Regions from separate parts of the Xanthobacter sp. AM11 genome, predicted to be linked through region 2. Evidence: riboswitches for the same ligand, from Rfam matches in the RefSeq annotation. Region 2 holds a riboswitch; the other holds the start of a gene.

Region 1 (4,406 bases), 2.7 Mb from region 2:
TGCGGTTCAGCTCGTCCTGGTCCAGCTGGCCGTCCGCCTGCGCCGCGCCGGCCATGGCCGCCAGCAGCACGCCGGAAAAGGCATCCGCCCCGCCGGGCGCCTGCGTGGGAGTGAAGCCGGTGGCATCGGGCGTGCCGGAGGTGAAGGCCGCGCGGCCCTGCCCACCCTGCGCCTGCCACTTGCGGAAGGCGTTGAAGGCCAGCATGCCGATGACGGCGAGGCCGCCGTATTTCACCAGGTCGTTGCCGCCGCTGGGCTGGGTGGTGGGCTTCGGCCCGGCCTGCGGCGCGGGTGCGGGGGCCGGCGCGGGGGCCGGTGCGGGGAAGGGGCTGGGCTGCGCGCCGCCGGCCGGCCCGCCCAGGGCGTCCTGCGCCAGATCTCCGAGGCCGCCGCCCGCCTGGCTGCCGCCGAGGGTGCCGCCGCCGATGCTTCCGCCACCGGGAGCGCCGCCGCCGAGAATCTGCCCGAGAAGGTCGCCGAGGCCGCCGGGAAGGCCGCCTGCCGCCCCGCCGGCCGCGCCGCCACGGGGTTGGCCCGCGCCGCCGAGCACCTGGCCCAGAAGGTCACCAAGACCACCGGGAAGGCCGCCGCCCGGCGCGGCCTGGCCCGCCGGCTGCTGTCCGCCGCCGGCCAGCACCTGGCCGAGAAGGTCGCCCAGCGCCCCGCCGCCGGCACCGGACTGGCCGCCCCGCACGCTTCCCCCGCTCAGCGCCGCGCCCAGCAATTGACCCAGAAGGCTACCTGCGTCCGCCATGAGATCCTCCCCTGAAACCGAAGCGTTCCTGGCTTTCGGATTGATGCCGCGCACCGTGCGCGAACCCCTCAGCCCCACCGCCCGGACCGCCGTGCCGTCCGAGACAACCAGACGTTCAAGTCCGGCCCGTGACGGCCGCGCCCGGGTGCGGGGGCTCACACGGCCACGGGGGCCTTGATGTGCGGGTGGGGGTCGTATCCCTCGATGGCGATGTCCTCGTAGCGGAAGGCGAAGATGTCGCTGACGCCCGGGGCGAGCTTCAGCACCGGCAGCCGCCGCGGCGCCCGGGCCAGTTGCGCGCGCGCCTGGTCCAGGTGGTTGAGGTAGAGATGCGCGTCGCCCAGGGTGTGGACGAAATCGCCCACCTTCAGCCCGGTCGCCTGCGCCACCATGTGGGTGAGCAGCGCATAGGAGGCGATATTGAACGGCACGCCCAGGAACACATCCGCCGAGCGCTGGTAGAGCTGGCAGGAGAGCCGGCCGTCCAGCACCGCGAACTGGAACAGGCAGTGGCAGGGCGGCAGCGCCATTTTCGGCACGTCCGCCGGATTCCAGGCGGTGACGATGAGCCGGCGCGAATCGGGGTTGCGGCGGATGTCGGAAACCACCTGCGCAATCTGGTCGATCACCCCGCCCTCCGGGGTGGGCCAGGAGCGCCACTGGTGGCCGTAGACCGGCCCGAGGTCGCCCTTGGCGTCGGCCCACTCGTCCCAGATGGAGACGCCGTTTTCCTTCAGGTAGGCGATGTTGGTGTCGCCGGCCAGGAACCACAGCAGCTCATGGACGATGGATTTCAGGTGCAGCTTCTTGGTGGTGACGAGGGGAAACCCCTCGTCCAGCCGGAAGCGCATCTGGTGGCCGAACACGCTGAGCGTGCCGGTGCCGGTGCGGTCGTCCTTGCGGACGCCCTCCTCCAGGATGCGGCGGAGAAGCTGGTGATAGGCTTCCATGTCTCTCCTGCGGCGTCTTTCCTGCAGCGTCACGGCTGCGGCGCGGACCTGGTGGCGGACCTTCGCCGCCCCGCGCTCTTTCGCCGACACTCTATCCCCCGCGCGGCGCGCCCGCCATGGGCCGTGCGCCAGCCATCCACATGCAGCGGTGCGGGAGACCTGCTGCACCGCAGCGTTGACAGGAGCCGCTGGTATACACCACACTCGATCCGTTCCAAGGGGGGCCCCGGAAGGGGCTGAGATTTCGCAACGTCCTGCGCCATCACGGCCCGCGACACCGCGATGACCCTTCGAACCTGATCCGGGTCATACCGGCGAAGGGATCGGAACCCGTGCGCCCCGGCACTTCAGGGCCGAGCCGCACCCGTCTCCTAAGCTCGATTCCCGGCTCTCGTTGAAAGCGCAAGCTGAACGGAGAACCGCATGCTGGACGAAGCCTCGACGTCCTCTCTGAAGGTCACCACCGGCCCCCTGCCCCATTCGCGCAAGGTGTTCGTCACCGCCACCCGCCCGGACGTGCAGGTGGCCATGCGCGAGATCTGCCTGTCCACGCCGGACGAGAAGCCGCTGAGGGTCTATGACACCTCCGGCCCCTATACCGATCCGCAAGCCGTCATCGACCTTACCCGCGGCCTGCCGCAGCTGCGCGCGCGATGGATCGCCGAACGCGGCGACGTGGAGGAAGTGGACGGGCGCGCGGTGAAGCCGGAGGACAACGGCCTGAAGGAGGGCCAGTCCTCCTCCCTGCCCCAGTTCGACCTTTCCGGCCGCCGCCCGCTGCGCGCCAAGCCGGGCAAGCGTCCGACCCAGATGGCCTATGCGCGGGCCGGCATCATCACCGCCGAGATGGAATATGTGGCGGCGCGCGAGAATCTCGCCCGCGCCAATGGCGGCGCCCACCCGCACCACCAGGCCATGGGCCTCGGCGCGGTGATTCCCGCCGACATCACCCCCGAATTCGTGCGCCAGGAAGTGGCGCGCGGCCGCGCCATCATCCCCAACAACATCAACCACCCCGAAACCGAGCCGATGGCCATCGGCCGGAACTTCCTGGTGAAGATCAACGCCAACATCGGCAATTCCGCCGTCACCTCCGGCGTGGCGGAGGAGGTGGACAAATTGGTGTGGGCCACCCGCTGGGGCGCCGACACGGTGATGGACCTGTCCACGGGCAAGAACATCCACACCATCCGCGAATGGATCATGCGCAACGCCCCGGTGCCCATCGGCACCGTGCCGATGTACCAGGCGCTGGAGAAGGTGGGCGGCGTCGCCGAGGACCTCACCTGGGAGATCTTCCGCGACACGGTGATCGAGCAGGCCGAGCAGGGCGTGGACTACATGACGGTGCATGCCGGCGTGCGCCTCGCCTACGTTCCGCTCACCGCCAACCGCGTCACCGGCATCGTCTCGCGCGGCGGCTCCATCATGGCCAAATGGTGCCTCGCCCACCACAAGGAGAGCTTCCTCTACGAGAATTTCGAGGAGCTGTGCGAGATCCTCGCCCAATATGACGTGGCCTTCTCTTTGGGCGACGGCCTGCGCCCCGGCTCCATCGCCGATGCCAACGACGCCGCGCAGTTTGCCGAGCTTGAGACCCTTGGCGAGCTCACGGAGATTGCCTGGAAGTATGATTGCCAGGTGATGATCGAGGGTCCCGGCCACGTGCCGCTCCACCTCATCCGCGAGAATGTGGAGAAGCAGCTCAAGATCTGCCACGAGGCGCCCTTCTACACCCTCGGCCCGCTGGTGACGGACATCTCCCCCGGCTACGACCACATCTCGTCCGCCATCGGCGCGGCCATGATCGGCTGGTTCGGCACGGCCATGCTCTGCTACGTCACGCCCAAGGAGCATCTGGGCCTGCCCGACCGCGACGACGTGAAGGCCGGCGTCATCTCCTACAAGATCGCCGCCCATGCGGCGGACCTTGCCAAGGGCCACCCGGCCGCGCGCCTCCGCGACGATGCGCTCTCCCGGGCCCGCTTCTCCTTCCGCTGGCGCGACCAGTTCGCGCTGTCGCTGGACCCGGAGACGGCCGAGCGCTTCCACGACGAGACGCTTCCCGCCGAGGGCGCCAAGGTGGCGCATTTCTGCTCCATGTGCGGGCCGAAATTCTGCTCCATGAAGATCTCGCAGGAGCTGAAGGTGGAGGCTGGCGACATCGCCCGCGCCCAGGCCGACAACCTCGCCTCGGCCGGCATGGCCCAGATGGCGCAGAAGTTCCGCGAGGGCGGCGGCCTCATCTACACCCCCGCCCCCGACGTGGCGGAGCCGCCCGCGGCCGCGGAGTAAGCGGAACACCGTTTCGCGGCCCGATAAGGTAACGAGGGGCGGCATCAGGCCGCCCCTTTTCTTGTCGCCCACCGTCATGGCGGGCCGCGCCGAGTGGCGGCGGTCCCGCGCCGCCAGAGCGCGATCCGATCAAATTGACTCAATTTGATCGGTGAATCGCCCTCTCACTTAAGGATAGAGAACGCGTTATCCGATCCGCTTGCGATGCAAGCTGATCGGCGCGTGCTCTAGAGCGCGATCCGATCAAATTGACTCAATTTGATCGGTGAATCGCCCTCTCATTTAAGGATAGAGAACGCGTTATCCGATCCGCTTGCGATGCAAGCTGATCGGATCAGGCTCTAAGCCGCCGCGCGCTCCGGCACCGGCAGGCCGAGCCATTCGGTGTAGAAGGCGTCCACGTCCGG
Region 2 (4,406 bases):
CAGCTTCTGGCAGGTCACCGGGTCATCGTTGCAATAGGGCAGCACCACGAAGCCCCGGCCCACCAGTTCCTCGGTGGCCTTCAGCAGCTCCTCCACATTGGGATAGAGCAATTCGCGGTCGCCGATCACCTCCAGCTTCACCCAGTTGGTTTCCAGCGCCTCGCGGGCCAGCTCGGCGGTGAGCACTGCGTCCTTGGCGGTCTGGCAGCCGGCGGTGTTGGGCAGGATGTGAACGCGCCCGGCCAGCAGGTCCGTCAGGCTCTCCTCATAGCCGGCGAGGCTGATGCGGCGGATGGAGGCGGTGGCCATTTCCGAGCCGGACGCCTCAAGGGCGTCGAGGAAGGCCTTCTGGTTGGGGTAGCCGGCCGTGCCGAGGAACAGGCGCGAGCGGAACGTCCGCCCGGCGATGACGAGGGGATCGGCATTTGCGTTCATGGACTGTCTTCCCGGCACCGGTGCGGCACCCTCAGGGGTTCGCGAAGGCAGGCCCGACCCGCTTCGCCTGTTGCAGTTGCAGGACGCTAACCGCCCTGCTTTGTCGGCATTGCAGGGCGCTAACCGCCCTGCTTGGCCTCGATGATCTCCACGGCGTCGCCGGCGGAAAGCGGCGCCTCGGCCCAGGTGCGGCGGGGGGCCACCGCGCCGTTGACCGCCACCGCCATGCCCTTGCGCCCGGGGTCCAGCCCCTTGGCCCGCAGCAGATCGGCCACCGTGGCGACGGCGTGTCGCTCGGCGGCGCCGTTCACCTTCAGATCGACCCCGCCCGGGCTGCCGGCTGTCGCCTCCACCGGCCTCACTCCGCCGCCGCACGCGGCTGGAAGCGCGCCGCGCCGAACGGCACGGCCACCGGCGCCATGCGTCCCTCCAGCACCAGATCGGCGATCACCTGCGTGGTCACCGGCAGCAGGAGAATGCCGTTGCGGTGGTGGCCGGTGGCATAGACCAGCCCCTCCACCTGCGCGCTGGGGCCAAGGATTGGGGCGTCGTCCCGGCTGCCCGGGCGGAAACCCACCCATTGCTCCACGATGGACAATTCCTCCAGCGTCGGCAGGGCGCGCCACGCATTGGTGAGCAGCGCCAGCTGGCCGCCGGCGGTGAGGTCGGTGTCGAAGCCCTTCTCCTCGGTCGTGGCGCCGATGATGAGGCGCCCGTCGCGGCGCGGCACCAGATAGGCCCCCGGCGCCCACAGGACATGGGAGAGGATGGGCGCGGCAGGGTCCATGCGCAGGGCCAGCATCTGCCCCTTGATGGGGCGCACCGGCAGCGGCGCCGCGGGGGAAATGTCGATGCCGCGGCTCCAGGCGCCGGCGGCAAGCACCACCTGGTCGGCGTCATGCAAGGCGCCGCCCGCCACCACGCCGCGCACGCGGGCGCCCTGGGTCTCCACGCGGGTGACGGGGCAGTGCTCGTGCAGCCGCGCGCCGGCCGCGAGCGCCGCCGCCTTCAGCGCCACCGCCACCTTGCGGTTGTCCACCTGGTGATCCTCGGGGGTGAGGACCGCCCCGGCGAGGCGCGGCGAGAGGTAAGGCTCGCGCCGGCGCACCTCGGCGGCGCCGAGCCACTCCACCGGAAGGCCCAGGCTGGTCTGCAGCGCGTGCAGGTGCTTCAGGCGGGCGAGATCGTCGGCGGTAAGCGCGATGGTGAGCGTGCCTTCGGTGCGCAGGTCCACCGCAAGGCCGGTCTGCGCCTCCATCTCGGCGGCGAATTGCGGCCACAGGGCCTGGCTGGCGCGGTTGAGGGCCATCAGCCCCTCCTCGCCCGGCTCCGCCTCCGCGCAGGCCGCCAGCATTCCGGCGGCGGCCCTGCTGGCGCCTTGGCCGGTCTCGCCGGCGTCGAACAGGTCCACCGGGCAGCCGGCGCGGGCAAGACGCCAGGCCAGCGCCAGCCCGATGACCCCGCCGCCGACGATGGCGACGCGTGGCCGCGACCCGCCCGGCGGCGCGCCGGCTGACGAGGAAGGACCCGACGATGATGTAACGTTCGACAAGCTCTCGCTCATCGGCATCTCCCTACGCTGGCATGACCCAGACAGGTTCGATGGGTGTGATCTCAGCCGCGCATGATGCGTGGCACCCCAGGCCGTCTTGGTATTATCCATGCCCCACGCCGGATCGCAAGGCCCTTCGCCGGCATGCGATCCACCCGGGCCCGGCGCCTCCCCCAAATGAGGGACGACGCAGCCACCGGATTGGCCGGAGCCTTGCCCCGCATCATGCGCGGGAGAATGGCGATGAAACTCTACTGGGCGCCACGGTCACGGGCCTTCCGAGCCCTGTGGATGCTGGAGGAATCCGGCCTGACCTACGAGCGGGTCTTCATCGACATCCGCTCCGGCGCCCAGGACGATCCCGCCTTCCGCCGCATCAACCCCATGGGCAAGGTGCCGGCCCTGACCCACGGCGCGGCGCAGCTTGCCGAGAGTGCGGCCATTTGCACCTATGTGGCCGACCTTGCCCCCGCCGCCCGCCTCGCGCCCGCCATCGACGACCCGGCCCGCGGCCGTTACCTGCACTGGCTGTTCTTCTCGGCGGCGTGCATGGAGCCCGCCTTCGTGCAGAAGATGACCGGTATCGCCTTGCCGCGCGCCTCCGCCGGCTGGGGCAGTTACGACCGCGTGATGGAGGTGGTGGACCAGGCGCTTGCCACCGGCCCCTGGCTGCTGGGCACGGACTTCAGCGCCGCCGACGTGATGCTGGGAACCGACATCTGGTACGGCATCCACCTGCTCAAGGTGGTTACGCCCACGCCCGCCATGGCCGCCTATGTGGAGCGCTGCACCGCCCGCCCGGCCTTCCGCCGCGCGCAGGACATCGAGGCGCGGGAAGGCGCCCCGCCGGCGCCGGCCCCGGTGTGACACCGCCGGGTGCGGCCCGGCCCCGTTAGGACCCTCACCTGCGGGAGAGGCGTTCCGCCACAGCCGCACCTGCAATCGGGGACCCGCCCCCACACCGTGACGGCGCGCGCAGGCCTTCGGCTTGCGCTATGCTTGCGCCATGCTTTCGCTGCTCAATATCGTGCGCCGTGTCCGGCACGGCATGACCCTCGGCGTCCGCGTCCTCGCCTGCGACGACGCCGGGCGGCTGCTGCTGGTGCGCCATACCTATGTTTCCGGCTGGCACCTGCCCGGCGGCGGGGTGGACCTCGGCGAAACCGCCATCGAGGCGGCCCACCGGGAGTTGCGCGAGGAGACCAACGTGGAGGTGGCGGGGGGGCCGGAGGGCGGATTGTCCCTCGTGGGGCTCTATTTCAATCCGCAGGTGGGTGGGCGCGACCATGTGGCGCTGTTCCAGGCCGGACCGCTCGTGATCGGCCCGCGGCCGGAGCGCAACCTGGAGATAGTCGCTGCAGAGTTCTTCACCTTCGACGCTTTGCCCGAAGACCTGACGCCCGCCACCCGCCGCCGGCTGAGCGAATGGCGCGAGGGCGCGCCGCGCAGCCACCACTGGTGATGCGGCCGGGCGCAGACGCCGTGCCGGAGCGCCCAGCCTTGCCAAGCGGCCTCCGGCCCGCTTAAGTCCCGCGGTTCGCCCGCCCCGTCCCCCGGGGCCGGGCGCGAGGAGGAGAAGCCCCATGTCGCTCGACGCCGACCAGATCGTCGAACGCCGCCGCCTGCGCCGGAAGGTGACCTTCTGGCGGACCTTGGGCGTGCTGGGCGTGATCGCGGCCCTCGCCGTGGGGGCGGTGGCCGTCATCGGCCGCTCCATTCCCGCCTCCATGCCCCATGTGGCGCGCGTCACCATCGGCGGCCTCATCCGCAACGATCGCGAGCGGGTGGAGATGCTGGAGGAGATCGGCCGCTCGCGGGCCAGTGCCGTCATCCTCTCCATCGACAGCCCCGGCGGCACCGTGACCGGATCGGAGCAGCTCTACGACGCCCTGCGGCGCCTCGCCGCCAAGAAGCCGGTGGTGGCGGTGGTGGAAGGCGTCGCCGCATCCGGCGCCTATGTGGCGGCGCTGGGCGCCGACCATATCATCGCCCGCCGCAACGCCCTCGTGGGCTCCATCGGTGTGATCTATCAATACCCGAACATCACCGAACTGCTGAAGACCGTCGGCGTCACCGTGGAGGACATCAAGTCCTCGCCGCTGAAGGCCTCGCCCAACCCCTACAGCCCCACCTCGCCGGAAGCCCGGGCCGCGGTGGATGCGCTGGTGGTGGACAGCTACGCCTGGTTCAAGGGGCTGGTGGGCGAGCGGCGCAAGCTCTCCGACGCCAAGCTCGCCGCCGTGGCGGACGGGCGGGTGTTCACCGGCCATCTGGGGCTTGAACTTCAACTGGTGGACGAGCTTGGCGACGAGCGCACCGCCCGCGCCTGGCTCGCCCGCGAAAAGGGCGTGCCGGCCGACCTGAAGGTGCGCGCCTGGAAGACCGACCAGCCCGGGGACGAATTCGGCTGGCTGCTCGG

What was found. A riboswitch is a leader RNA that binds a small molecule or an ion and turns the genes downstream of it on or off. The one in region 2 is predicted to bind thiamine pyrophosphate.
Region 1: it holds a riboswitch for thiamine pyrophosphate, as region 2 does, so the genes downstream of both, thiC (phosphomethylpyrimidine synthase ThiC) here and thiO (glycine oxidase ThiO) in region 2, are expected to answer to the same signal.

The regions. Positions count from the first base shown of each region.
Region 1 covers NZ_JBLAOA010000001.1:3,915,244-3,919,649, forward strand. The annotation lists gene ACI7BZ_RS17965 (tellurite resistance TerB family protein) at 1-754, opposite strand, end outside; gene ACI7BZ_RS17970 (thymidylate synthase) at 910-1,704, opposite strand; TPP riboswitch at 1,912-2,045, shown strand; gene thiC (phosphomethylpyrimidine synthase ThiC) at 2,128-3,999, shown strand; gene ACI7BZ_RS17980 (acetone carboxylase subunit gamma) at 4,341-4,406, opposite strand, start outside.
Region 2 covers NZ_JBLAOA010000001.1:1,240,933-1,245,338, reverse strand. The annotation lists gene ACI7BZ_RS05910 (thiazole synthase) at 1-435, opposite strand, end outside; gene thiS (sulfur carrier protein ThiS) at 555-788, opposite strand; gene thiO (glycine oxidase ThiO) at 794-1,999, opposite strand; TPP riboswitch at 1,988-2,087, opposite strand; gene ACI7BZ_RS05895 (glutathione S-transferase family protein) at 2,231-2,854, shown strand; gene ACI7BZ_RS05890 (NUDIX domain-containing protein) at 2,976-3,449, shown strand; gene sppA (signal peptide peptidase SppA) at 3,571-4,406, shown strand, end outside.